4 regions of the Thioalkalivibrio sp. ALE19 genome follow, and region 1 is predicted to be linked to each of the others. Evidence: predicted binding sites of a transcription regulator. Region 1 holds the regulator's gene; each other region holds the start of a gene.
What was found. The regulator sigma-54, encoded in region 1, starts transcription at its own class of promoters, with help from an activator protein. The targets are predictions, from matches to a motif close to TGGCANGNTNCNTGCTT.

Region 1 (7,774 bases):
TTGGCGAGGTGATGACCCGGGGCGGGCACACCGCCCGCGCCGACTGGCTGGCCGCGGAGGCCCTGGAGGTGATGGAAAGCCGCCGCATCAACGCCCTCCCGGTCGCCGATGCGGACGGCCGGCTGCAGGGGGTGATCAACATGCACGACCTGCTGCGCGCGGGGGTGGCCTGATGCATGACGACATCGATCTCGCCGGCCTGCAGCGCGGCACCCGACTGCTGATCCTGGACGTCGACGGCGTGCTGACCGACGGCGCGCTGTTTCTCGGCGACGGTGGCGAACAGTACAAGGCCTTCCACAGCCGCGACGGCCACGGCCTGCGCATGGCCATGGACGAAGGCCTGGAGGTCGCGATCCTGACCGGGCGGCAGTCGGCGGTCGTCGAACATCGCCTGCAGGATCTGGGCATCCGCCACTGCATCCAGGGCCGGCGGGACAAGGGGGAGGCACTGGCACAGCTGCTGCAGCAGACCGGGCACCGCGCCGACGAGGCCGCGTTCGTCGGCGACGACGTGGTCGATCTGCCGGCGATGCGACGGGTTGGCCTGGGCATCGCGGTCGGCGACGCCCATCCGTTCGTGCGCCAGCACGCGCAATGGGTCACCACGGCCGGTGGCGGGCGCGGCGCGGTCCGCGAAGTCTGCGAGGACCTGCTGGCCGCGCGCGGCCGCCTTGAGACCGTGCTCGAAAGCTACCTGCAAGCATGACCCCGGATCCGCGCCGCGCCCCGCTCGCCGCCCGGCTGCTGGCCGCCGGATGCCTGCTCGCCGGGCCGGCAGCGGCCGAGCCGCCCGCCGAACCCGCGGCCGACGCGGAACCCACGCTGCAGATCGAGGGGTTTACCGCGCATGTCACCGGCGAGGACGGGCGGCCCACCCACCGCCTGCAGGGGTCGCGGCTGCGCGAATACGACCGGGATGCGGTCCAGTTCATCGATGACCCGGAGCTGGATCTGCTGGACCAACGGGGCCTGAACTGGACCTGGCGCGCCCCGCGCGCGGCACATCAGCCCGATCGCGAACTGCTGCATACCTTCGGCCACACCCGCGGCGTGCGCCCCGAACGCGACGCGCGCGTACGCACGGTGATCGAGTCGCGCGACGTGCGCGTGGCGCTGGACACCCGGCTGACGACCTCGTCGGCCCCGAGCACCCTGGAACAGCCGGGACTGTTCCAGCGGGGTACCGGCCTGCGCGCCGACCCGCAAGCGGATACCATTGAGCTGCTCGCCGAGGTCTACACGCTGTACAGCGACCTGCCGCAGGAGGACCGCCCGGAATGAACCCGGCCACAACCGAACATCGCCGCGCGGGCATCCGCCGACCGGCCCCGCTGCTTGCCGTGGCGGGCATACTCGCAGTGTTCCTGGCGGCCCCGCCGGCGACCGGCCGCGAGGATGCCCTGCCGGTGGAGATCACCGCGGACCACGCCGAGATGGACGAACGCGCGGGCACAGGCACCTACACCGGCGACGTGATCGTGGTGCGCGGCGATGCCACCCTGGAGGCGGACCGCGTGATCGTGCACATGCGCGAGCGCCGCCCCTACGAGATCGAGGCCCACGGCGAGCCCGCACGCCTGGAGTCGCCCGATCCCGAGACCGGCGAGACGCGCATCGCCGAGGGGCTGCGCATCGACTATTTCCTCGACGAGGAACGCGTGATCCTGACCGAACGGGCACGCGTCATCACCGCCGCCGAGGATGCCCGCGGGCAGCGCATCACCTACGATCTCGAACGCGACGTGATCCGCGCCGAACGCGGCGACACCGATGACGAGCGCGTGCACATCCGCCTGCAGCCACGCGAGGACGATCCATGACCCCCGCGGCCGACGGCCATCTGGTCGCCCGCGAGCTGAGCAAGCGCTATGGCCAGCGTACCGTGCTGGACGCGATGGATGTGGACCTGGTGCCCGGCGAAGTGGTCGGCCTGCTGGGACCCAACGGGGCCGGCAAGACCACCTGCTTCTACAGCCTGGTCGGACTGATCCGGCCCAATACCGGGCGCATCACCCTGGGCGGGCGCGACATCACCCGGGCGCCCATCCACGAACGCGCCCGCGCCGGGCTGGGCTATCTGCCACAGGAGGCCTCGATCTTTCGCCGCCTGTCGGTCGAAGACAACCTGCAGGCGGTGCTGGAACTGCGCCCGGAACTCGACCGCCACGAGCGCCGCCGCATCGGCGACGCCCTGATCGAGGAATTCCAGCTGGAGACCGTGCGCCACAGCCCCGGGATCGCGCTGTCCGGAGGCGAGCGGCGGCGCGCCGAGATCGCCCGCGCGCTGGCCGGCGATCCGCGGTTCATCTGTCTGGACGAACCGTTTGCCGGGGTCGATCCGATCTCGGTCGGCGAGATCCAGGAAGTCATCCGCCACCTGGCCGAACGCGGCATCGGCGTACTAATCTCGGATCACAACGTACGCGAGACCCTGGGCATCTGCCATCGCGCGTACATCCTCAGCGAGGGGCGCCTGCTGAGCGCGGGCACGCCGGACGAACTGCTGGCCGACGCCCGCGTGCGCGAGGTCTACCTCGGCGAAAACTTCCGCCTGTGACACCGACCGCCGCACCGGGGCGGTGCACAAGCCCGCAGCAAGGGATTACTATTCACTTATGGTGACCAACGCCTTTCCCAACTCATGCTGAAGCCCGGGCTGAATCTGCAGCTCGGTCAGACGCTGACCATGACGCCGCAGCTGCAGCAGGCCATCCGGCTGCTGCAGCTGTCCACGCTGGAGCTCCAGGCCGAGATCCAGCAGGCGCTGGAAAGCAATCCCATGCTGGAACAGGCCGAGGATGACGAACTCGGTGCCGACGCGGGGGACACCGCGGACACCGACAGCGACGCGAACACCGACGACGGCGAGAGCGGCAGCGACGCCGCCGGCACCGGCGAAACGGTGGATGCCGGCGGCTCGGAGGACATCATCCCCGACGAGCTGGTGACCGACAGCCGCTGGGAAGACATCTACGACGCCAGCGCCAGCCCGCGCGGTCTGGACGACCGCGACCCGCTGGAGAACACCTCGGACGACGACGGCGGCGGGCTGCAGGATCACCTGCTGTGGCAGCTGCATCTGTCGCACCTGACCCCGCGCGACCAGCGCATCGGCGCCGCCCTGATCGACACCATCAACGGCGACGGCTACCTCGAGGGCGACGTCGAGACCCTGGCCGAGACCATCAGCCGGAGTGAAGACCCCCCCGTCGACACCGACGAGGTCGAGGCCGTACGCCACTGGTTGCAGCACTGCGACCCGCTGGGGGTCGGTTCGCTGGATCTGCGCGAGTGCCTGGAGGTCCAGCTGGGCGAGCTGGCGCCGGACGCGCCCTCGCGCGAGGCGGCGCGCGCGCTCCTGGAACACGGCATGGACGCCCTTGCCCGGCGTGACTACAAGGCCCTGCAGCGCCAGAGCGGCGTACGCGATGGCGACGAACTGGCCGCGGCGCTGGACCTGATCCGCACGCTCAACCCGCGCCCCGGCGCCCAGATCAGCTCGACACCGCCGGAATACGTGGTCCCGGATGTCTACGTGCGTCATACCGACCGGGGCTGGCAGGTCGACCTGAATCCCGAGATCGCCCCGCGCATTCGCATCAACGACCTCTACGCCGGCATGGTCCGCCAGGTCTCCGATGCCCGCGACAGCGCCTTCATGCGCGATCAGCTGCAGGAGGCGCGATGGTTCATCAAGAGCCTGCACAGCCGCAACGACACCCTGCTGCGCGTGGCGCGAGCGATCGTCGAACGCCAGCAGGGGTTCCTGGAACACGGCGAGGTGGCGATGCAGCCGCTGATCCTGCGCGACATCGCCGAAGCCCTGGAGATGCACGAGTCCACGATCTCGCGGGTCACCACGCAGAAATACATGCACACCCCCCGCGGGGTGTTCGAATTCAAGTATTTCTTCTCCAGTCACGTGGGCACCAGCGACGGCGGGGAATGCTCCGCGACCGCGATTCGTGCCATGATCCGCGAACTCATCGAAGAGGAAACGCCGGGCAAACCGCTCAGCGATTCCCGCCTCGCCCAGATCCTGGCGGATCGGGGCATCAACGTGGCCCGGCGTACCGTGGCCAAATACCGGGAGGGCATGAACCTGCCATCCTCCAGCGAGCGCCGCCAGATGGCCGCCATGCCGACCGGAAGCAAACCGAAAGGAGCCTGACCCATGCAGATCAATCTCACCGGACACCACGTCGACATCACCGACGCCCTGCGCGACTACGTCAACGAGAAATTCCAGAAGCTGGAACGCCACTTCGACAAGGTGATCGACGTGCACGTGGTGCTGAACCACGAGAAGACGCAGAAGCTGCACAACAAGGCGGAAGCGAATCTGCAGGTCAGCGGCAACCACATCCACGCCGAGGCCAGCCACGATGACATGTACGCCGCCATCGACGGCCTGATCGACAAGGTCGACCGCCAGCTGATCAAGCACAAGGAGAAGGTCAAGGATCATCATCGCGCCGAGGGCGCCCAGCGCAACCGCGAACAACCCGAGTAAGCCGATGAATCCGGCCGAGCTCATCACCCCGGAGCGCATCGGACTGGAAACCGACTGCTCCAGCAAGAAACGAGCGCTGGAAACCCTCGCCGATCTGCTGGTGGACGGGGCCGCGGACGGACTGGCGGCCAGTGCCGCGTTCGAAGCCATGTCGGCCCGCGAAAAACTGGGCTCCACCGGGCTCGGCCATGGCGTGGCGATCCCGCACGGCCGTCTCGCCGAGCTGGATACGCCCCGCATCGCGGTCCTGCGTCTGGATCAGGGCGTGGATTTCGAAGCCATGGACCACGAACCGGTGGACATCCTGATCGCCCTGCTGGTGCCGGAAGAGGCCACCAGCGAACACCTGGACCTGCTGGCCCAGCTCGCGCGCGGGCTGTCGCAGCCGGACACCCTCGCCGGCATCCGGCGCGCCGCGGACAGCGCGGGGGTCCAGCAGGCCCTCACCCGGGCCCTGGGAGATACCTGACCATGGCCGACCGGGCGGAAGCGGCAGCCGACGGCACCGCGAGCAACATCACCATCGCCGCGCTCACGCGGGCGATGGGGAGCCGTCTGGACCTGCGCTACGTCCACGGAGAGGAGGCCGCGGGCGACCGCGAACTCCTGGGATTCGGGGATGGCGACCTGCCGCTGGCCGGCCACCTGAACCTGATCCGCCCCAACCGCATCCAGGTCATCGGCGACTACGAGGCCCGCTACATCGCCGGCCTGTCCGACGAGCAGCGTGACCACCTGGTGCTGGAAATGGCCCGCACCGGTACTACCATGGTGATCTTCGCCGAGGACACCTGCCCGTTCCCGCGCATGCCGCAGACAGGTGACGACCCCCTGCCGGTGATCCTGTGCACACGCACATCCTCGCACGAAGTCATCGCGCTGCTGCGCTATTTCCTGCAGCAGCGCCTCGCCCATTTCGAGGTGCGCCACGGGGTGTTCATGGAGATCCTCGGGATCGGTGTACTGATCTCGGGGGCCTCCAGCGTCGGCAAGAGCGAGGTCGCACTCGAGCTGATCTCGCGTGGCCACCGGCTGATCGCCGATGATGCCCCCGAGTTCGCGCGCATTGCCCCCGATATCGTGCGTGGACACTGCCCCGCCCTGCTCCAGGATCTGCTCGAGGTGCGCGGCCTGGGCGTGCTCAACATCCGCGCGATGTACGGCGACTCGGCGATCAAGGGCGGCAAGTATCTGCGCCTGATTATCGATCTGCGCGATCACAACGAGCCCTCGCCGGTGCCGGACGATCGCCTGAACGGGCGCCGCGGCGAGAGCGAGATCCTCGGCCTGCGCATCCCGCTGGTCAGCCTGCCGGTGGCGCCGGGGCGCAACATCGCGGTCATGATCGAGGCCGCGGTCCGCAATCACCTGCTGCACATGCAGGGCTACATCGCCGGGGACGACCTGCGCGCCCGCCAGCGGCGCCAGATGGGCGAGGATCAGCAGGAGGAATCCATCTTCCACATCGGCGGGCCCAGCACCACGGTCCCCAACCCCGATCCCGAGGGCTGACCGACATGCGTCTGCTGCTGGTCAGTGGTCTGTCGGGTTCCGGCAAGACCGTCGCCCTGCATACCCTGGAGGACGCCGGCTACTTCTGTGTCGACAACCTGCCGCTGCCGATGCTGCCGGAACTGGTGGAGAAGGTCCGCAGCGGTCATTACGACACCGGCGGTGACCGCCATCTGGCCGTGGGCGTGGACGTCCGTTCGGGCCTCGACGCCCTCAGCGGATTCGGCCAGCTGCTGGGCGAGCTGCGTGGATCGGGCCTGGAGGTCGAGGTGCTGTTCCTCAATGCCTCCGACGAGGTCCTGCTGCGTCGCTACCACCTGACCCGCAGACGCCATCCGCTGGCACGCGACGGCATCCCGCTGGTGGAAGCGATCGGCATGGAACGGACCTGGCTGGGGCACGTGGCGGTGGAGGCCGACCTGACCGTGGACACCAGCCGGCTGTCGATGCACGACCTCGCGCGCACGCTCCGGGCCCGGGTCGGCAGCCGCGAGACCGCCGGCCTGTCGCTGCTGTTCCAGTCCTTCGGCTTCAAGCACGGCTCGCCGCTGGATTCCGATTTCGTGTTCGACGTGCGCTGTCTGCCCAACCCCTACTACGAGCGCGAACTGGCGCCACTGACCGGACTGGATCCGGCGGTAGCGCATTTCCTCGACAGCCATGGCGAGGTCGGGGCGATGTTCGACTCCATCCACGGCTTTCTCGACACCTGGATCCCGCGGCTGGTGGCGGACCATCGCAGCTATGCCACGGTCTCCATCGGCTGTACCGGCGGGCGCCACCGCTCGGTCTACCTTGTGGAACGGCTGGCAGCTGCGTGGCGCGAACGGGAACATGTTACTGTTAGCACCCGTCATCGCGAGCTCGATTCTCTCTCCCCTGAAACGGAGTAGTTCCATGGGCGTCGGTCTGATCCTGATCACGCATCAAAACCTGGGCGATACACTCCTGCAGACCGCGCAGAGCATGCTGGGAGACCTGCCCGAGGACTGCGAGTCCATGGCGATGTCGCAAAGCGACGATCCGGACGATATCCAGGCGCAGGCCCGCGCCCGCATGGAGACCCTCGACAGCGGTGCCGGTGTGCTGGTCCTGACCGACATGTTCGGCTCCACGCCGGCCAACGTGGCCAGCCGCGTGGCGCGCGGACACAACGCGCGCGTGATCGCGGGCGTCAACCTGCCGATGCTCGTCCGCGTACTCAACTACCGCCATCTGCCCCTGAGCGAACTGGTCAACAAGGCGCTGTCCGGGGGCCATGACGGAATCCTTCTCTGCGACCAGGAATCCAGCGATGCCGCAGCGCGCAGTTCCCATCGTTAACCGGCTGGGCATGCATGCCCGGGCCGCCGCGAAGTTTGTCAGCCTCGCCAGTCAGTACACCGCCGATGTCACCGTCGCCCGCAACGAACAGGAAGTGAACGGCAAGAGCATCATGGGGGTGATGATGCTGGCCGCCGCCCAGGGCTCGGAGATCACCATCCGGACCGACGGCGCGGAGGATGCCGAGGCGGCGCTGGATGCCCTGACCGAGCTGGTCGCGGACCGCTTCGGCGAGGAATCCTGAGGCTCACCCCCCCAGAAGACCGCCGGCCAGGGCGAACCACAGCGGCAGGGTAATCAGCGAAAGGGCCGTGGTCAGGGTCACCGCGGCCGCGTACAGCCCCGTATCCAGCCCGAAGCGGTCACAGAACACCAGCCCCAGCACCATCGCCGGCATGGCCGCCTCCAGCACCGTTCCGGTCG
Region 2 (7,774 bases), on a different contig from region 1:
CATGGCCTGGGCGGCGCCGGTCAGGGTGACGGCGTCGCCGCTGGCGGCATCGCCATTGCCGGCGCGATCCACCCCGTTACCGCCGGTGCGGGCGTCGTCGTCACGGCCGCGGACTCCGCCGTTCTGGCTGTCGGGGCGCAGGCCGTTGATGTTGGGGCCTTTGATATCCATGACTTTGTCCTGTCGTTTTACTGGTCTACCGCGTGTATCGGCCGGAATGCCCGAAACTGTAGGGTCGGTTGCGGGATTTCCGTCACATTTTACTACAGGGCGACGCGAACCGTGCCCGATGGCTGGACCTCGCCCTCGATCTCGCGTCCGGAGGAGGTGTTGCGCACGCGGATCCAGTCGCCGGCCGTGGCGTCCTCCAGGGCTTCGCCCTGCATGCGGATAGTGACGCTGCCGCTGTTGGCGAGGATGGTAACGCGCTGGCCGCGCTGGATCACCTGACGTTCATTAACGTGCTGCTGGCCGATGACCTGGCCCTGGCGAATCGCGCGGCGGGTCTGCAGACCGACCACCTCGGATGCGTCCTCGAAATAATGGCTGGCCTGGCGCGACGTCTCGATGCGCTCCATGCGCAGATCGCCCGGCCCCAGGGTCTGCTGGCGCGACAGGTTGCGGCGGGCCACCACCACCTCGGCGTGGCGTTCCACGGTGGCCGGAACGTACACCGACCAGGTCACCGGCCCGGGACAGCGGATGTTGACCGCGGTATTGCCCCTCGGGCGGCCGCCGGGCGGCAGCGAGGCCTCCAGGGGTTCTTCGCAGCGCTTGAGGCGCAGGCGGTCGTCGACATGACCGAGTTGCACCTCCACATCGTCGCCGTTGTGGTCCCCAAGCTGCTGGTGCAGGAACCGTTCCGCGCTGTCACGAATGTTCTGCACCGGCTCGATCTCCGCTTGCGCGGTCGGGGCGAGGAGCGCGAGCATCAGAAGAAGCGCACCCCCGCTGCGGCCCGGGCTGCGGTACGGGAGCAAAGCCTGTAACTTGAAAAGGTGCATGTCCGGTCACCGTTGACCCTGTGTCTTCGTCACGGAATACATGCAGATTCTGTGCCATGGCATCCGGCGCCTGTCCTGCGCGTCCGATGCGTGGTTCAAGCTCCCGCCGGCGCGGCCGTTAGCAGGGAGAACAACCCAGGGGGCGAGAACCGTGAGTCAGTTTATTGACGACGTGAACCAGCGCACGCAGATGGTCGGGCAGAACCGGATGGAGCTGCTGCTGTTCTATCTGGGCGGCACGCAGACTTTCGGGATCAACGTGTTCAAGGTGCGCGAGGTGATTCCGCTGCCGCAGTTGCGCCAGATTCCCGGGTCCGCCGGGGTGGTGCGGGGCGTCACCACCCTGCGCGACAAGACCGTGCCGATCATCGATCTGGCGCGGGCGATGGGCATGCAGTCGACGCGGGCCGGGGCGGACGGGCAGCAGAAGGTTGTGATCACGGAGTTCAACCGCTCGGTGCAGGGCTTCATGGTGTCGGCGGTGGATCGCATCGTGAACGTCAACTGGGACCAGGTGAAGTCGCCCCCGCGCGGCACCGGTCGTGAGTCGTTTCTGGTGGCGGTCACCGAACTCGACAACAAGCTGGTGGAGATCATCGACGTGGAGCGCGTGCTGTCGCTGGTCAATCCGTTGCCCACCGAGGTGTCGGAAAGCGTGCGTTCCGCAGTGGCCGAGCAGACACCCGAGCGTCGGGAAATCGTCATCGCCGACGACTCGGTGGTGGCCCGCCGCCAGATCGAAAGCGCCATCCAGGGGCTCGAGTGGCCCTACGTGCTGTGCAAGGACGGGCGTGAAGCCCTGGATTACCTGGAGGAGAAAGCCGCCGAGGGTCCGATCCACGACACGGTCGAGCTGGTGATCTCGGATATCGAAATGCCGCGCATGGACGGTTACACCCTGACGGCAAAGATCCGCGAGAACGAGCGGCTGCGGCCGCTGCGGGTGCTGCTGCATTCCTCGCTCAGCGGCGAATTCAATACCGACATGGTGCGTCGGGCCGGTGCGGATGCGTTCCTCTCCAAGTTCAACCCGGACGAACTGGCCAGTGCGATCCTGGAACAGATCAACAAGACCGCCTGAGATGTCGGTGGTTGCCGGGGGCGAACGGTTGCCGGCCCGGCCGGGGCGGGTGGCCGGCGCTTGCCGCCCCTTTGCAGGCTGCGGACTCCCGCAAGGCCGCCTCGAAGCCCTATACTGTGGCGGCATGGAATCATCGAACCGAACAACCAGCGGACGGCGGACGGGCCCGGCACGCGTCAAGGCGGAGATGTGTGCGTGATCGATTCCCGTGACTACGAAGAATTCGCGCGCTTTCTCTCCGAGTGCTGTGGCCTGGTGCTGGGGGACAGCCGCCAGTACCTGGTGTCCAGCCGGCTGTCCCGCCTGCTGGATGAATTTGGCTACAAGGACGTGCCGGAACTGCTGCACGCGCTGCGCAAGGCGCCCAGCCCGAAGCTGCGCACGCGCGTGATCGACGCGATGACCACCAACGAAACCTCCTGGTTTCGCGACGGTTTTCCGTTCGAGATCCTGCGCCACGTGATCCTCCCGGAGCTGGCGTCCACTCGGTCGTCGATCAAGGTCTGGTCGGCCGGGTGTTCCAGTGGCCAGGAGCCCTACAGCATCTCGATGGTGGTCTCGGAATGGGAGGCCTCGCGCCCGCGCCGGGTGGTGCCCGTCAGCATTCTCGGCACGGACCTGTCCGAGGGCGTGCTGGAAGACGCCCGCAAGGGAGTCTATGACGGTCTGAGCATCGTGCGCGGGCTGAGCGAGTCGCGGCGGTCCCGGTTCTTCCAGACCGTGCCCGAGGGGCACAAGATCATCCCCGAGGTGCAGCGCCGCTGCCGGTTCCAGAAACTCAATCTGGTCGACAGCTACGCGGCGCTGGGCAAGTTCGACATCGTGTTCTGCCGTAACGTCCTGATCTATTTCTCCGCCGAGACCAAGCGTCAGGTCCTTGACGGTATTGCGAAGCAGCTTAACCCCGGTGGCTATCTGTTTCTTGGCGCTTCCGAGACGGTCGGCCCCTACAGCAAGGCCTACGAAACCGTGCGCACCGAGTACGGTTCGGTCCTGCGTCTGAAGGGCTGAACCCCGCCCGCGCCGGGCCTGCAACGGGCCCGGCGGTCGTTTCCGACGCGGTGATTCGCCGCGTGGCCGACCGCGCGCCGGCGTCCCTCCCAATCCTTTTCCCCTTTTGCCGGCAGCCAATGGCACGGCGATTGCATCGTCGTGGTCAGGCAACGGATGCCCGCCATGCGCGGGCCGGACGGAACGGGATGAGCATATCGCTGGACAAGGCACTCGGGATTCTGCCGGAGTCGGTGAACCTGCGTTCGCAGCGCATGGAGGTTCTGAGCTCGAACATCGCCAATGCCGACACCCCCGGCTACAAGGCGCGGGACCTGGATTTTCGCAGCCAGCTGGAGGCGGCTTCGGGGGGTGGTGGCCAGCTGCAGCTCAGCAAGACCCGGGCCGGTCATCAGGATCCGGGGACGGCCGCCGCGGGCACCGGGGCCGAGCTCAAGTACCGCATCCCCTCGCAGCCGTCTCTGGACGGCAACACCGTGGATCCGCAGATGGAACGGGCCGCGTTCGCCGAGAACTCGGTCAAGTACCAGAGCAGCCTCGAATTTCTCAATCGCCGGGTTTCCGGCATTCGCGATGCCTTCCGGGGCAATCGCTGAACCTGACGGGAGGCCACTGCCGTGAGTGATCTGTTCAATCTGTTCAATACCTCGGCTTCGGCGCTGACGGCACAGTCGGCGCGGCTGAATACGGTGTCTTCGAACCTGGCCAACGCCAACACGGCGGCCGGCAGCGCGGAGGAGGCCTATCGCGGGAAACACGTGCTGTTCCAGGCGGCGATGGACCAGGCCAACCGCGACGGTACCGCGACGCCGGTGCGGGTGGCCGGGATCGAGGAGTCGGATGCCGAGCCGCAGATGCATTACGAGCCCCATCACCCGAAGGCAAACGACGATGGCTACATCTTTCGCCCGGCGGTCAGCGTGGTCGAGGAGATGGCCAACATGATGTCGGCCTCGCGCAATTACGAAGCCAACGTCGAAGTCATGGACACCACCCGCCAGTTGATGATGCGCACGCTGCAGATGGGCGGACAAGGCTAGGAGACCGGAAATGAACGGATTGACACCCGACATGCTGGAAGGGGCGGGGATTCGCACTGACCGCCAGGCCCAGCGAGACCGTCAGGAGAAGGAAGGCGGGCCGGATCAGCTGGGACAGGAGGACTTCCTCAAGCTGATGACGACCCAGCTGCAGAACCAGGACCCGTTCGAGCCGATGGAAAACGGGGACTTCATCGCGCAGATGGCGCAGTTCTCGAGCGTCACCGGGATTCAGCAGCTGAACGAGTCGTTCGAGGGCTTCGCCCAGTCGATGGGTCAGAACCAGGCGGTGCAGGGCGCCAACCTGGTCGGCAAGGACGTGCTGGTGCCGGTGGAGTTCGGCCAGCTGGGCCCCGAGGGCGGCATGAGCGGCGCGTTCGAACTGGGGGCCTCGGCCGAGTCGGTGGAGGTCGAGATCATGAACGGGGCCGGCGAGCGCGTGCGGCGCATGAATCTCGGCGCGATGGGCGCCGGGCTGCAGGACTTCCAGTGGGATGGCATGACCGACAACGGCCAGCGCGCGCCGGCCGGGGTCTACGAGGTACGGGCGACCGCGCGCAGCGGGGAGCGCACCGAATCGCTGGAGACCTTTCTTAACCAGCGCGTGGACAGCGTCTCCATGGGCGGGGAGAAAAACGGCCTGGCACTGAATGTGCAAGGCGTGGGCGAGATCGATTTTTCGGACGTACGCCGGATTTCCGGCTGACGCCCGACACAAAAACAACCGGAGGAACGGAACATGCCCTTCAACATCGGATTGAGCGGACTGAACTCGGCCCAGGCCGATCTGGACGTGACCGGCAATAATGTCTCCAACGCCGGGACCACGGGGTTCAAGCAGTCGCGCGCGGAGTTCGGGGATGTCTACGCCCAGTCGTTCGGCGGCACCAACCAGACGACCGTAGGCGCGGGTTCGCGCCTGCTGGCGGTGACCCAGCAGTTTACCCAGGGTCAGACGGAATTCACCGAAAACGGACTGGATCTGGCGATCGACGGAGAGGGGTTCTTCCAGCTCAATGACCGTGGCAACACGGTGTACAGCCGCGCCGGAGAATTCCAGGTCGATCGCGACGGGTTCCTCGTCAACAGCCAGGGCCAGAACCTGCAGGGCTATGTCGCCGAGGACGGCGATGCGGAGCCGGCGGATCTCGGCGGTACCCCCGGCAATCTGCGGCTGGACACGGGCGAGGGCGCGCCGCGGCGCACCGAGGAGATCGACGCCCAGCTGAATCTGCGTTCCGACGCCGAGGTTATTGCGGGTGGTTTCGAGACCGACAACGGCGCGGCCGTGCCGGACAGCTACAACTTCTCCACTTCGCTGACGGTGTACAACGGCCAGGGCGAGGCCCAGGACGCCGAGGTGTATTTCACGAAGGTGGATGACAACGAGTGGGAGGCCTACGTCGCGGTCAACGGCGAGGTGGTTAACGAGAACGATCCCAAGGAGCTGGTTTTTGATGCCAACGGAGAACTGGATTTCGACGAGATGCCGGATGACGATGCGACGTTCACCTTCGATCCCGGTGATGCATTTGATGACGGCACCGAGATCGAGATCGACTTTGCCGGCACGACCCAGTACGGCACCGATTTCGGTGTCAGCGACCTGAGCCAGGACGGCTATGCCCCCGGCACGCTGACCGACATCGACATCGACAACGAAGGGGTGGTGTTCGCGCGTTACAGCAACGGCCAGTCGGACGTGCTGGGCCAGGTGGTGCTGGCGAACTTCGACAATCCCCAGGGCCTGGAGCAGCTGGGCAACAACAACTGGGCGGAGACCTTTGCTTCCGGCGGGCCGACGGTCAATGCCCCGGGAGCGGCCGGTACGGGATTGCTGCAGGCCGGGGCCCTCGAGGCCTCCAACGTGGATATCGCACAGGAGCTGGTGAACCTGATCACCGCTCAGCGCAACTTCCAGGCCAATTCCCAGACGATCTCCACGGCCGACACCGTGACCCAGACCATCATCAACATCCGCTAGGGCGGTAACCGGAGGATCCTGCGGGAGGCCGAACCATGGATCGTTTTCTCTACATCGCGATGTCGGGGGCCCGGGAGGTCGAGCACGCCCAGGCCGTCAACAATCACAACCTGGCGAACGCCAATACCGACGGCTTCCGGCAGGCACTTGCCACCGCGGACACCGTCCCGGTGCGCGGCCCGGTCTACGACACGCGCGACTACGTACAGGTGGGGAACGAGGCGGCCGACTTCTCTCACGGGACGCTGCGCAGTACGGGGCGTGATCTGGACGTGGCCATCCAGGGCGAGGGCTTCATCGCCGTGCAGGGGCCGGACGGGCAGGAAGGCTATACCCGCGCCGGCAACCTGCAGGTGGATGGCTTCGGTCTGCTGCGCACCGCGGACGGGATGCAGGTGATGGGTGACGGCGGGCCGATCGCGATTCCGCCGGCGGAGAAGGTGGAGATCGGCACCGACGGGACCATCAGCGTCCGGCCCCAGGGCGCCCCGGCGGATGCCCTCGCGGCGGTGGAGCGCATCCGTCTGGTCAATCCGGATGTCGAGGATCTCGAACGGGGCGAGGACGGACTGTTCCGCCTGCCGGACGGTGAAGAGGCCGCGGCAGACGCGGACGTGACGCTGGTATCCGGCACGCTCGAGAGCAGCAACGTGAACACCGTCGAGGCGCTGACGCGAATGATCGAGCTGTCGCGAACCTTCGAGACCCAGATCAAGATGATGGACACCGCCAACACGCTGGAACAGAGCAGCAACCGGCTGCTCGGCATGGGCTGACCGGGATGATCCCGACGCGGCCCCGACTGACAGGAGAAACGCCATGAACCAGGCACTGTGGATCGCCAAGACCGGACTCGACGCGCAGGACACGCGCATGTCGACCGTGGCCAACAACCTGGCCAACTCGAGCACCACCGGCTTCAAGAAGGACCGGGCGGTATTCGAGGACCTGATCTACCAGACCGTGCGCCAGCCGGGCGCGCAGGCGACCCAGGATCAGCAGCTGCCTTCGGGCCTGCAGATCGGCACCGGCGTGCGCACGGTCAGCACGGAAAAGATGTTCGAACAGGGCAACCTGCAGCAGACCGAGAACTCGCTGGACGTCGCCATCGAGGGCGACGGTTTCTTCCAGGTGCTGATGCCCAACGGTGACATCGGCTATACCCGTGACGGCAGCTTCCAGGTCAATTCCGACGGCCAGGTGGTGATGTCCAACGGCTATCCGCTGCAGCCGGGCCTGTTCGTGCCGGATGATGCCGAGTCGATCGACATCGGCAAGGACGGCACCGTGACCGCGCGCATTACGGGACAGGCCGAACCGGTGGACCTGGGGCAGATCCAGCTGGCGGACTTCGTGAACCCCGCGGGCCTGGAGGCGGTGGGCGAGAACATCTTCAAGGAGACCGCGGCTTCCGGCGTGGCGCAGCAGGCCAACCCCGGGCTCAACGGCGTGGGCACGGTGATCCAGGGCTCGCTGGAGACCTCCAACGTGAATATCGCCGAGGAGCTGGTGAACATGATCGAGACCCAGCGGGCCTACGAGGTCAACTCCAAGGCCATCTCCAGCGCCGACCAGTCGCTGCAGTTCATCAACCAGACCATCGGGTGATCACATGAACCGCGCGACGCTTCCCCTCGCTCGCTGGCTGGCTCCG
Region 3 (5,089 bases), on a different contig from region 1:
CCGACGTATGAACCCCGCATCCGTGTCTTCGGGACAGGGCATGAGAGGCCGGTGAGGAGAACCCCTGGCGCTCCTATGAGGCATCCCTTCCCCGGAAGGGCTGACCCTCGCCCGTAGAGAAGGGCAGCTCCGCGACGAAGTGAAGTCCGGTCGGTAACCAACCCGCGTATATCAGAGTGATCCACCGTCGCAATCCGCTTCTCGTGCCCTGCCTCGAAGGCATGGAAAACAGGAGGTCTCGATCGAACACTACAGCCAACCGTTGACAGGTCAATCCATATCAGGAGGCCAGCCCCCTGGCCGATCGGGCATGTCCAGCACCCCCACGCGCAGGGGACTGCGCTGCTCGTGTCGACGGTGGCTTGCGCCGGGGACACCAGCACGCGCAGGGGACTGCGCTCCTGCGTGGGGGAAGAAGGATTATTGGCCGGGCAGCGGGGACATACAAGAGCGATTACGAGCCGGGGCGACAATCCCGATGGGCACACTCGGGAATACCCGCAAACTGACCAACGTTGTCACTCAGGGTGACAAATTTCGTCACCCGAGACTGACAATCGCCGTCACACTCGGGGTGAATGAGTTGGCACGGAATGTGATTGGCTGTTCAAAAAAAGGACCAGCGCTATGCGGCTTATCCCACAGAAAGGCTTCACCCTCATCGAACTGCTCATGGTGGTTGCCATTCTGGGCATCCTGGTGGCGATCGCCACGTACTTCTACGGGGAGTACCAGATCCGCGCCCAGCTGGCGGAAGCCGTAACCCTCGGCACCACTGGCCGCACCGCGGCCGAAGAGTTCTATAACGCCCGTGGGCGTCTCCCGGAATCCAACCGATCGGCCGGCATGGTGCGGCCCGAGAGCATCTCGGGTTCGTACGTGACTGCCGTATCGGTCAGCCCCGATCGGCTCATACGCGTCCGCCTGGGAAACGACGTGAACGCACGCGTCAGGGGTGACCACCTGCTCCTGTCCGCCGTCACCAGCGAGGGAGACAGCCTGGTCTGGCGCTGTCGCGGGGATTCCGCAGCTACGAGCCGCCTGCTGCCGGCGAGCTGCCGAGAATGATATTGGTCCGCTTTCGCGGTTGCTTTCCTGGCATCACAATTGCATCATTGTTCGCGGGGTCTTCACCACCCTACCGAGCTCAACACCATCAGGAGTACAAATCATGAAAAAACAGGTTCAAAAGGGTTTCACCCTGATCGAACTGATGATCGTCGTGGCGATCATCGGCATCCTGGCCGCCATTGCCCTGCCGGCCTACCAGGACTACACCATCCGCGCTCAGGCCTCCGAAGGCATGTCGCTGGCTTCCGGTGCCCGTACGTCGGTCTCCGAGTTCTACAGCCAGCGCGGGCGCTTTGCCATTACAAACGATTCCTCCGCCAACCGCTCCTACGGGCTTGCACAACCGCAATCCATCAGCGGCTCGTACGTTGCCGGGATTAGCGTCACGCCTGCGACCGACTCCGGCAATGCCACCGAGGAGGATGGCGGCGCGGGTGTTATTCGCGTGCTTTACGGCAATGACGTTAATGCGGAAATCCGCAACCAAAGCCTCGTCTTCTCTGCCGTGACGGCCCGTGGCAGCATCGACTGGGTCTGCCGTGCGTTTGATGGCGACGACGGCAACGACATGGGGGGTGACGGTCTTGCTGAAGTAGGTGACGACCAGGATGAAGGTGGAGTCGCTGACAGCTATCTGCCGGCCGACTGCCGCAGCTGATCCGTCAATCAGTTGATGGACGAAGCACCCCGCCCCGCGGGGTGCTTTTTTGTGTCTCGACCATACAGCAACCAATGACCCAGTCGATCTTCAAGCTGGGCGCCATCCTCGCGATCGCGCTCATCACACTCGTCGCATATGCCCCCGGCTGGACCGGTGGCTACGTCTTCGATGACATTCCCAACATCGTCGAGAACGATGCCCTGGCGATGGAAAGCCTGTCCCCCGGCGAACTCTACCGGGCCTCTTTCTCCAGCGACGCGGGCCGCCTGCATCGTCCGGTCGCCATGTTTACCTTCGCCGTGGAGCGGCATTTCTTCGGCCTGGACGCCATGCCGATGAAGATCACCAACACGGTGATCCACGCCCTCAACGCCCTGCTCCTGGCGACCCTTTTCCTTCTGATCGTTCGGCAGCTGGAACGGCGCCAGTTGCAACGAACCGGACAGGGGCTCTCTCTCATCCCCGGGCTGCCACTGTTCGCGCTGGCAGTCGCCGCCGCCTGGGCACTGGCCCCCATCAACCTCACCGGCGTGCTGTTCGTGGTCCAGCGCATGGAGGCCCTGGCCACGCTGTTCATGCTGGCGGGCCTCATCGGTTATGTACTGGGCCGCCAGAGGATTGCCCATGGCGACGAGTTCCGGGGGTGGCTGATTCTTCTGGGCAGTCTCGGTGCCGGTGGCGCACTCGCAGTGCTCAGCAAGGAAAGCGGCGTCATGCTGCCCGTGTTCGCGCTGCTGCTCGAATGGCTGCTGTTCGGGTTCGGCGAGCGTGGTTCCACGACACGCCGCCGCCTTATATCGCTGTTCGGGCTCATCGTGATTCTGCCGGCCGTTGTCGGAGGCTGGTCCGTGCTGCCCAATGACCCGTCTCTTCCCAACCGTCCGTTTACCCTGGAAGAACGCCTGTGGACGCAGGTCCACGCGCTGTGGTTCTACCTCGCGAACATCGTGATCCCGTCCCCCGGCTCCCTGGCCCTCTATCACGACGCCTTTCCCCTCGCCCGGTCCTGGAAGGAACCATGGACCACGCTCCCGCTGCTGCTGGGCCTGCTGGGCCTGATCGCGGGGGCATTCCTGGTTGCCCGTCGGCTCCCGCTGGTGACACTCGGCATTCTGTGGTTCTTCATCCCCCATCTGCTGGTTTCCACGGTCATCCCGCTGGAACTCGTCTTCGAGCATCGCAACCATATGGCCTCGGCCGGCCCCCTGCTGGCGGTGTTTGCGCTGGTTCTGCAGGCCCGCTCGGGGGACTCGCTACGCAATGCCCGGATGGCACTGGTCATCGGCCTCATCGCGGTTTACGGGTTCCTCACGTTCCTGCGTGCCAATGAATGGAGCGATCCGTACCGCCAGGCCTATTTCGAAGCCACGCGGCACCAGGACTCGCCCAGGGCTGGATACGAACTGGCGCATCGGCTGCTGGCTCCCGGGCTGGAGACGGGCGATCCACTCTTTGGAGTGGCGATGTCGCAACTGCAAGATGCCACCACCCACCCCAACGCGGGGCTTCTGCCCCATTACCGGCTGATCGTGGAGCACGCCCGACGGGATCTGCCAGTGGACCCGCAATGGCAACAACAAATGGCGGCCTATATTCGGGAGAACGTGTTAACGCCTCAGGACATCAATGCCCTCCACGGCCTGCTGACACTCAAGATGGATGGAGATCTGTCCGCCCAGCAGGTGGACCTGGAGCATCTGATCGACCTGGCCGTTCAGACCCAGTCCCGGATGACCCTGCAGGCAGTGCAAGCCAACTATCTGCTCAATATCCCTGGCGACTTCGAGCAGGGCGAGAGCCTGCTTCTGGAAATGGCCCTGCATTCCCCCGACAACCCGCAGGCCTGGGCCAACCTTGCTCAGTTCCAGATCTCCACGGGGCAGTACGGCCATGCCGAACACAGCCTCCGTCGCCTTGACGAAGTTGATCGATTCAACCGCATGGAAGACACCGCCCGCGATCTCCGCGACCTGCTCGACCAACATCGCCATGCAGAGCAGAGCGGACCGGGCGCCCCTCGGCTGATTGAGGTGCAGCCATGAGCATCCGGACCGGCAAATCATTGAGCCTCGGGCACCGCGATATCCTGCTTCTGACGCTGTTGGCGGCTTCCCTCCTGCTGCTCACGTGGGTGGTTTACCGCCCGGGCCTGTCGGGCAATTTCATCTTCGACGATCTGAGCAACCTGGCCGTACTGGGCTTCTACGGCACCATCGACAACCTGCAGGCATTCTGGCTGTACGTGCTCTCGGGCTTTGCCGGCCCCACCGGGCGCCCGGTGGCGATGGCCTCGTTCCTGATCGATGCGCGCAACTGGCCGGCGGACCCGGAGCCGTTCAAGCACACCAACGTGCTGATCCATCTGGCCATCGGCGTGGTGCTGTTCGGACTGCTGAACCGGCTGGCACGGGCGCTGGACGCGGACGCCCGCACCGCCGCGCTGGTGGCCCTGCTGGCCACGGCCCTGTGGCTGCTGCACCCGCTGTGGGTCTCCACCACGCTGTACGTGGTGCAGCGCATGGCGCAGCTCGCCACGCTGTTCGTGCTGGCCGGGCTGTGGCTGTACGTCCGGACGCGGCTGGTACACCCGCCCGAGGTCCGCCCGGCCACGGTGCTCGGCATGGCCGGCGGCATCGGCGGGTTCGGCCTGTTGGCGGTGCTCTCCAAGGAAAACGGGGCCCTGCTGCCGCTGCTGGCGCTGGTGCTGGAAGGGACCATCCTGGCGGCCCATGCGCGGCGCCACCGCCTGCAGCCGACCCGCGGGTTTGTCTGGTGGCGGCGGATCGTACTGGGGGTTCCGATTGCGCTGCTGATGGCCTATCTGGCCACGCGCGCCGGTGCGCTGCTGAGCGACGACCCGGGCACGCGCGGTTTTACCGCGCTGGAGCGCCTGCTCACCCAGGGCCGCATCCTGTGGGATTACGTGGGCCACCTGGCACTGCCCCGTCCGGTCACGGGCGGAGTCTTTCAGGATCACATTGCGGTCTCCACCGGCCTGTTCAACCCGTGGACCACGGCGCTGGCCTGGGCGGCCTGGATTGCCCTGGGCGCGATGGCCATTGTGTGGCGGTTGCGCTTCCCCGCGCTGGCGGCCGCCATCCTGTTCTTTCTGGCCGCGCATCTGCTGGAATCCAGCTTCATCCAGCTGGAGCTGTACTTCGAACACCGCAACCACCTGGCCGCCGCCCTGCTCGGCCTGCCGCTGGCGCTGGCCTGGCTGCGCTGGAAACGGCCGGATGCGCTCACCCGCACGCTGGTGCCCCTTCTGGTCGTGGCCGCGCTGGCCCTAGTGACCGCGCTGCGCGCGGACCTGTGGGGCAGCCCCTTCCAGCAGGCCCGTGCCTGGGCCGAAGTCCG
Region 4 (7,774 bases), on a different contig from region 1:
AGGTCAGGTTGCGGAACTTGCCCTCGCACACGGTGCGCGCCTTGAGGGTCACGACACTGTCGGGGTTGGACTTGCCCTTGTCGGCGAGCTTGTTCAGCCCGTCCTGGTCAATGGGATCCAGGGCATTCATGGAAATCGTGGTGGTGGCTTCTGCGGTCGACATGATCAGGTCTCCTGACGGTTGTTTGGTCAATGCCCGAACCTTTGTGGCCGGGTCGCCAGTCCCGTTGCAGAAGCCGTGCCATGTTGCCCCCGATGGCGCCATGCCGCGATTCCCGGCCGATCGGCAGTCCATCCGGGGAGATCACCCCGACCCGCAGGCGGACAAAGCGGACAGTTTGTCCGCGCTTTGCACCAACATTGTCGACACAATGCCCCGTTGCACCACGACGAAACGTCGGCCACCGCCACCCGGCGTCACCGCCCGTGCCGGCTCGTGCCCCCGCCCGGTCCCCGCTGATCCGCGTCCTGCAGCCGTTTCACCCCCTCCGGAGCCACCCCCGTTTCGCGCCCGGTCCGCCGCCGTTCTGCATCTGGCACGCCTCTTGTAAGGGTTCCTGTGAGCGCGCCGTGAGAACCACGGCCCACCAACGTTCCCGGAAGAGGAGCACCGCCATGGGCGCAGCCATCTCCATCGACTACATTACGCATCACTATCCGAAACAGACGGACCCGACGCTCCAGGACATCGAGCTGACCGTCAGCCCCGGCGAGACCATCGCCCTGATCGGGCAGAGCGGCTGCGGGAAATCCACCCTGCTGCACATGCTCGCGGGCCTGCTGATCCCCAGCGAGGGCGCGGTACGCATCAACGGCCACCAGGTCATCAAGCCCAGCCCGCGCTGGAACATGATGTTCCAGAAACCCTCGCTCTACCCGTGGATGACCGTGCGCCGCAACGCCTCCCTCGGCCTGATCTTCCAGGGCCGTCAGGAAGGCATGAACAAGCGCGTCGACGCCCTGCTGGAGACGGTGGGCCTGGCCGAAAAGGCCGAGGTCAACGTGCAGTCGCTGTCCGGTGGCCAGCAGCAGCGCGTGGCCCTGGCGCGCAGTCTGGCCACCGACCCGGAACTCCTGCTGCTGGACGAGCCGTTTTCCGCCCTGGATGCGTTCACCAAGACCGAGCTGCAGGACGAGGTCGTGCGGCTGTCGCGGGATCGCGGCATCACCGTGGTGTTCGTGACCCATGACATCGAAGAGGCCGTCGCCATGGCCGATCGCGTCATCGTGATGGGTTCCAATCCGGGCACGCTGCAGCACCAGCTCAAGGTGGACCTGCCGCATCCGCGCGACCGCACCAGCCCCGGATTCACCGAACTGAAGGCCGAGCTGATGGAGTTCTTTGGCGCGACGCGTCACCCGGCCTCGCGCCCCGACCCGACCGATGACACGTCGTCATCCGCCGAAGCCGACGATTCCGCCGGGTCCGGATCCGCCCCCGCCCGTCGCGCGATTCGCGCGGCCTGAACCGTCCCTAGCCCGTTACCCGAGAGGAACCTCACCATGTGCAACTGTGACAACCACCACCACATCGACGCGGAACTCGACCGCATCCTTGGCGGCAGCCTGTCCCGCCGCACCTTCCTGCGCTCGGCGGCGGCCGGCTCGCTGGTCGCCGGCGCCGGCCTGACCGCCCCGGGTTCGCTGCTCGCCCAGCAGCCCGAGCTGGGTGGCGTCGACCCCGAAGTGGACGACTTCGACGGCGTCGTGCGCATCGGTTACATCCCCATCACCGATGCCGCGGCCCTGCTGGTCGCGCATTCCGAGGGCTATTTCGAGGACGAAGGCCTGGAGGTGGCCGAACCGCAGCTGATCCGCGGCTGGTCGCCGCTGATCGAATCCTTCGCGGCCAACCGCTTCAACCTGGTCCACCTGCTCAAGCCGATCCCGCTGTGGATGCGCTACCAGAACGACTTCCCGGCCAAGATCATGTCCTGGGCCCACACCAACGGGTCGGCGGTGGTCACCGGCCGCCACGTGGAGGTCAACGACTTCGCCGACATGGGTGGCATGAGCGTGGCCGTGCCCTACTGGTACTCCATGCACAACGTGGTCATGCAGATGGCCCTGCGTGACGCCGGCCTGAAGCCGGTGATCAAGGATCAGGGGGACGATCTGGCCCCGGACGAGGTCAACCTGATGCTGATGCCGCCGCCGGACATGCCGCCGGCCCTGGCCGCGCGCTCGATCGACGCCTTCATCGTCGCCGAGCCCTTCAACGCCGCCGGCGAGATGCTGGCCCACGGCAACCTGCTGCGCTTCACCGGCGACATCTGGAAGAACCACCCCTGCTGCGTGGTGTGCATGAACGAGACGCTCACCGATCGCCAGCCCGAATGGACGCAGAAGACCATGAACGCGGTGGTTCGCGCCCAGGGCCACATCCAGGACAACAAGAAGGAGATCGCCCACCTGCTGTCGCGCGACGGCAAGGGCTACCTGCCGATGCCGTCCGGGGTGGTCGAACGTGCGATGACCAACTACGCCGACGACAGTACCTACATCGACTCCGGCGCGATCCGCCATGCCGACTGGGCTAACGGCCGCATCGACTTCTCCCCGTGGCCCTACCCCTCGGCGACGAAGATGCTGGTGGGCGCGATGAACGAGACCCTGGTCGGCGGCGACACCACCTTCCTGCAGGGCCTGGATCCGCAGGAAGTGGCCGATGATCTGGTCAATTACGAGTTCGTCGAGAAGGCCATGGAGAAATACACCGCCTGGCACAACGCACCCGGCGTGGACATGGATTCGCCGTTTGCCCGCGAGGAGATCGTACAGCTATGAACCGCGACGTCACATTCGACATGCCGGCCACCCCCGGGGAGTGGGGGTGGGCCTCCCTGCGTTCCCTGAACCACCTGCGCCGGCGGCTGCAGTACCCGCTGCTCGGCATCGCCGGGTTGCTGGCCCTGTGGTGGTGGGGCGGCTGGGCCATCGCCAACAACCCCGACACCATGGCCTTCGCCAGCTTCGCCCCCGGGCCCACGCTGACCGCCTTCTGGGACATCGTGAGTTCCGGACAGGTGTGGTCGCCGATCGAGTCCAGCCTGCACCGGGTCGGATTCGGCCTGCTCTACGCGATCCTGATCGGGGTCCCGCTGGGGGTGATGATCGGGTACTTCAACGTGCTGCGCGAAACCACCCACGTGCCATTCCAGTTCCTGCGCATGATCTCGCCGCTGGCGTGGATGCCGATCGCGGTGCTGGCCTTCGCCACCTGGGATGCGGCGATCATCTTCCTGATCGCCATCGCCGCGGTCTGGCCCATCACCTACGCCACCGCGCACGGCGTGCAGCGCATCGATCCGATGTGGCTGAAGGTGGGCAACAACCTGGGCGCCAACCCCTACCACACCCTGCGCTACATCGTGATGCCCGCGATCGCCCAGGACGTGTTCGCCGGCATCCGCCTGGCGGTGGGCGTGGCCTGGATCGTACTGGTGCCGGCGGAATACCTGGGCGTGACCTCGGGGCTCGGCTACGCCATCAACGATGCCCGCGACACGCTCGAGTACGACAAGCTGGCCGCCTTCGTACTGGTGATCGGCCTGATCGGTTACATGCTGGACGCCATCTGCGTGCGCCTGATCCGGCGCAGCAGCTACCACGCCGAAAGCTGAGCTGCCCCCTCACTCCCTCCGTCTGCCCGGCCGTGCGCGGTCGGGCCTTTTTTTGTCCACGGCCCGCGGCATGCACTGCACCCTTCGGGCGCGTACCGGAACCGACCGCACCATCGCGGTGCAAAGTCCGCCGCCAGGTGCCGCCCGCATCCGCTCCGTGCCCCGCCACGGCCCGGTCCGCGGCGCTGGCAGGGTTTCTGCATGCCCACCGGGCATGAACGACACCGCCACCGAAGACCGCACCGACCAGGCGACCCGCGAGCAGGAGATCACCCTGCTGCTGGAGGTCGCCCGGCTGATGGGCCGCTCGCGCGACCCCGACGCCGCCATCTACCGCATCCTCGGCATGATGTCCCAGCTGCTGGGCCTCAACCGCGGCCGGGTCCTGCTGCCCGACCCGGACAGCGGACAGCTGAAGATCCGGCATGCCTACGGCCTGACCGACGCCGAACGCGAGCGCGGCAGCTACTCGCTGGGCGAGGGCGTGACCGGCCGGGTGATGAAGACCGGACAGATCGCGCTGATCCAGGACATCGACAACGAGCCGGAATATCTCGCCCGGGCGGTCGACCGCTCGACCCTGCCGCAGGAGACCGTGGCATATATCGGGGTCCCCATCGTGCAGGACGAACAGCCGATCGGCGTACTCGGGGTCCACCGGCTGCGCCGCCGCTCGCGCCAGTTCCAGGACGATCTCAACGTACTGCGCGTTGTCGCCTCCATGATTGGCCAGGTCCTGCGCATCAACCAGCTGATCGCCGAACGCACGGCCGAACTGGTCTCGGAAAACCGCTACCTCAAGAGCGCCCTCGACACCCAGGGGGCGAAATACGGAATCCTCGGCGAGAGCCCCGCCCTGCGCAGCGTCCTCAAGCAGGTCCACCGCATCGCCGACACCCAGGCCACGGTGCTGATCACCGGCGACTCCGGCACCGGCAAGGAGAAGATCGCACGCATGATCCACCGGATCAGCCAGCGCAACGCGCGACCGTTCATCTCCCTGAACTGTGCCGCGATCCCGGCCGACCTGCTGGAATCGGAACTGTTCGGCCACGAGAAAGGCGCCTTCACGGGGGCCTCCAGCGCCAAGACCGGCAAGATCGCCCTGGCCGACGGCGGCACCCTGTTCCTCGACGAGATCGGCGACATGCCGGAGGCGCTGCAGTCCAAGATCCTGCGCGTGTTGCAGGAACGGGTCGTGCAGCCGATCGGGGGATCGCGCGACATCCCGGTGGACGTGCGCGTGGTCGCCGCCACCCACAAGGACCTGCAGAAAGCGGTCAATGCCGGGGAATTCCGGCTCGATCTGTTCTACCGCCTGAACGTAATCCCGCTGCACATGCCCGCGCTGCGCGATCGCGCCAGCGACATTCGCCTGCTCGCACGGCACTTTCTCGACCGTTACACCCACGTCCATGGCTGGAACGTGGTCCTGGACGACGGGGTGATGGAGCGTCTGGAAACCTTCGACTGGCCGGGCAACATCCGCCAGCTGGAGAACGTGCTGGAACGCGCGGTGCTGCTCTCCAGCGAGGGCCGCATCGGCACCGCCCTGATCGACGAGATCCTGCACGAGGAATCGCGCATCAGCCCGGGGCTGCACGCCACCGGTCCCGCCGCTTCCCCGCAACCGGACGCCGCACCATCGCCGGACACCCCGACCTTTCCCGGCACGCACGGCAACGAGGCGCACCCCGACGGGGCGACCGGTCCCGGCATCGTCCGCCCCTACCGCCGGGTGCACGCCTCCGAGGCCGACCAGCTGCGGGACGCGATCGAACGCAGCGGCGGCAACAAGACCCGCGCCGCCATGGACCTGGGCCTCACCCCGCGCCAGCTGCGCTACCGCCTGAAGAAACTGGGACTGGCCTGAGACCCCGTTGCGGACATTGTCGACACTTTGTCCGCAACGGGAGCGGACAAAGTGTCCGCCTCACCCGACCCGTGCTGCCGTACGGCCGTCCCGGAGCGGATCCGGTGAACGGCGTCCAGCTGGCACGGGATCTGCAGAGCATTGGGTGGCAACACTGATCCGACACCAACCGGGAGGCCATCCATGACCCTCAGCAAGACCGAAATGACCGCCACCATCCTCGAAGCCAAGGAGGGCCGGTCCGCGACCTGGGCCGGCATCGCCGAGGCCACCGGCCTGCACGAGGTCTACGTGACCTCGGCCTGCTACGGCATGAATCATCTCGACGCCGAGGCGGCCGACCGGCTCACCGCGTTTCTCGATCTCGGGCCCGACGTGTCGAAGGCCCTGCAGGCGTTCCCGCACAAGCACTGGGACAAGACCATCCCCACCGACCCGGTGATCTACCGCTTCTACGAGGCGATCAACGTGTACGGTGACACCATGAAGGCGCTGATCCACGAGAAGTTCGGCGACGGCATCATGAGCGCCATCGACTTCACCATGGACATCGACAAGGTCGAGGACCCGAAGGGTGACCGGGTGAAGATCACCTGGAACGGCAAGTTCCTGCCCTACAAGAGCTGGTGAACGCCGGCCACTCGCCCTCTCGCCCGCCCGTGGCCGTGGCCCGGGCGCGGCCCTGGCGGCCTTTCCTGCCTGCCCTCTCTGCCCTCCCTGCATTTCCCTGCCCCTCGCGGGAACGAAAGGTTCCCGAATCAAACCGTTGTCTGCACGGACAAGCATCCACCGCCCGGTTCGTAGTAGGCTGACCGGCATGCAATGGCTGCCCCGCACCCTTGTCCTGGCCGTGATGCTGCTCCCGTCCCTCCCGGGCGCGGTCGCCGGCGCTCCGGATGGGGCCACGACAGTGGACATCGGTGTGCTCGCAGTGCGCGAGGCAAGCGCAGCCGAGGCCCGCTGGCAACCGACCGCGGACTACCTGACCGAACGCCTTGGCGAGGATTTCGACGCCCGCTTCCGCATGCGGGCGATGAACTACCCCGAGCTGGAAGACGCGGTTGCGGGGGAAGAGATCGATTTCGTTCTCACCAATACCGGGCACTACGTCCAGCTGGAATACGCCCACGGCATCAGCCGCCTGACCACACTGATCGCGTCACACGAAGGCGAACCGGTCCGGCTGTTCGGCGGCGTCATCTTCACGCGCGCCGACCGCGACGACATCACCGCGCTGGAGGACATCGCCGGCCAGCACCTGTTTGCGGTACAGGAGGGCTCGCTGGGTGGCTGGCATGCCGGGCACGAGGCCCTGCTGGATGCCGGCGTGGATCCGCGCGAGGATCTCGCCGAACTGACTTTCACCGACATGCCGCATGACCGCGTGGTCGAGGCCGTGCTCGACGGCCGCGCGGACGCCGGCACGGTCCGCACCGGCGTGCTCGACCGCATGGCCGGGGCCGGGGCGTTCGAACCCGGCGAGCTGCGGGTGCTGGAACCGCGCGACACCCCCGGCTTTCCGTTCGAGCACACCACCCGCCTGTTCCCGGAATGGCCGTTCTCGCGCATGGAACATGCCGACGAAGCCCTGGCCAACGCGGTGACCGTGGCCCTGCTGGAGATGCCGGAGGGTCACCCGGCAAGCCGGACCGGCGAATATTTCGGCTGGGCCGCACCGCTGTCCTACGCCCCGGCACATGACCTGCTGGAACGCCTGGGCGCCCCGCCCTACGAACGCAACCCGGCCCTGGACCCGCTGCTCTACTGGCGCGAGAACCCGGCGGTCACCATCGCCTTGCTGCTGGGGCTGCTGGCGCTGATGGCCGCAGCGACCCTGCGCTACCACCGGATCAACCGCGACCTCGGGCGCGAGGTGCAGCAGCGCCGCGAGGCCGAGACCCGCCTGCGCCGGCACGAGGCGGAGCTGGCGCATCGCGCCAGCCACGACCCGCTGACCGACCTGCCCAACCGGGTGCTGCTGACCCAGCGCATGCGTTCGGCGATCAACACCAGTGCCGAAGATGGCGGGCGGGTCGCGATCCTGTTCCTGGACCTCGACCGTTTCAAGACCATCAACGACAGCCTCGGCCACCAGGTCGGCGACGAACTCCTGAAGATCCTCGCCGACCGGCTCAAGGATCGGGTACGAGCCAACACCATCGCCCGCCTGGGCGGCGACGAGTTCATCGTCCTGCTGGACGATGTCGAATCACTGGAAGCCCTCGAGGAGCGGGCCCGGGAGATCCTGGCGGTGATCGCCGAGCCCTTCGCGGTGGGC

Region 2: the regulator sigma-54 is predicted to act here: its motif matches at 3,217-3,233, upstream of flgB (flagellar basal body rod protein FlgB).
Region 3: the regulator sigma-54 is predicted to act here: its motif matches at 1,097-1,113, upstream of F787_RS15825 (pilin).
Region 4: the regulator sigma-54 is predicted to act here: its motif matches at 5,617-5,633, upstream of cynS (cyanase).

The regions. Positions count from the first base shown of each region.
Region 1 is NZ_AUAG01000001.1:56,319-64,092, forward strand. Features, by position in the region: gene F787_RS0100285 (KpsF/GutQ family sugar-phosphate isomerase) at 1-173, shown strand, start outside; gene F787_RS0100290 (HAD family hydrolase) at 173-709, shown strand; gene lptC (LPS export ABC transporter periplasmic protein LptC) at 706-1,284, shown strand; gene lptA (lipopolysaccharide transport periplasmic protein LptA) at 1,281-1,823, shown strand; gene lptB (LPS export ABC transporter ATP-binding protein) at 1,820-2,560, shown strand; gene F787_RS0100310 (RNA polymerase factor sigma-54) at 2,645-4,174, shown strand; gene hpf (ribosome hibernation-promoting factor, HPF/YfiA family) at 4,178-4,516, shown strand; gene F787_RS0100320 (PTS sugar transporter subunit IIA) at 4,521-4,985, shown strand; gene hprK (HPr(Ser) kinase/phosphatase) at 4,988-6,028, shown strand; gene rapZ (RNase adapter RapZ) at 6,034-6,921, shown strand; gene F787_RS0100335 (PTS sugar transporter subunit IIA) at 6,926-7,351, shown strand; gene F787_RS0100340 (HPr family phosphocarrier protein) at 7,323-7,595, shown strand; gene F787_RS0100345 (AEC family transporter) at 7,599-7,774, opposite strand, start outside.
Region 2 is NZ_AUAG01000030.1:12,593-20,366, reverse strand. Features, by position in the region: gene flgM (flagellar biosynthesis anti-sigma factor FlgM) at 1-171, opposite strand, end outside; gene flgA (flagellar basal body P-ring formation chaperone FlgA) at 264-932, opposite strand; gene F787_RS0111950 (chemotaxis protein) at 1,156-2,085, shown strand; gene F787_RS0111945 (protein-glutamate O-methyltransferase CheR) at 2,281-3,096, shown strand; gene flgB (flagellar basal body rod protein FlgB) at 3,285-3,692, shown strand; gene flgC (flagellar basal body rod protein FlgC) at 3,714-4,136, shown strand; gene F787_RS0111930 (flagellar hook assembly protein FlgD) at 4,147-4,842, shown strand; gene flgE (flagellar hook protein FlgE) at 4,876-6,120, shown strand; gene flgF (flagellar basal-body rod protein FlgF) at 6,156-6,896, shown strand; gene flgG (flagellar basal-body rod protein FlgG) at 6,940-7,728, shown strand; gene flgH (flagellar basal body L-ring protein FlgH) at 7,733-7,774, shown strand, end outside.
Region 3 is NZ_AUAG01000051.1:394-5,482, reverse strand. Features, by position in the region: gene F787_RS0113810 (pilin) at 628-1,068, shown strand; gene F787_RS15825 (pilin) at 1,172-1,729, shown strand; gene F787_RS15820 (tetratricopeptide repeat protein) at 1,804-3,774, shown strand; partial or broken gene F787_RS0113795 (hypothetical protein) at 3,771-5,089, shown strand, end outside.
Region 4 is NZ_AUAG01000013.1:24,734-32,507, reverse strand. Features, by position in the region: gene F787_RS0106715 (OsmC family protein) at 1-163, opposite strand, end outside; gene F787_RS0106710 (ABC transporter ATP-binding protein) at 616-1,467, shown strand; gene F787_RS0106705 (ABC transporter substrate-binding protein) at 1,504-2,787, shown strand; gene F787_RS0106700 (ABC transporter permease) at 2,808-3,623, shown strand; gene F787_RS0106695 (sigma-54-dependent Fis family transcriptional regulator) at 3,838-5,496, shown strand; gene cynS (cyanase) at 5,680-6,126, shown strand; gene F787_RS0106685 (EAL domain-containing protein) at 6,314-7,774, shown strand, end outside.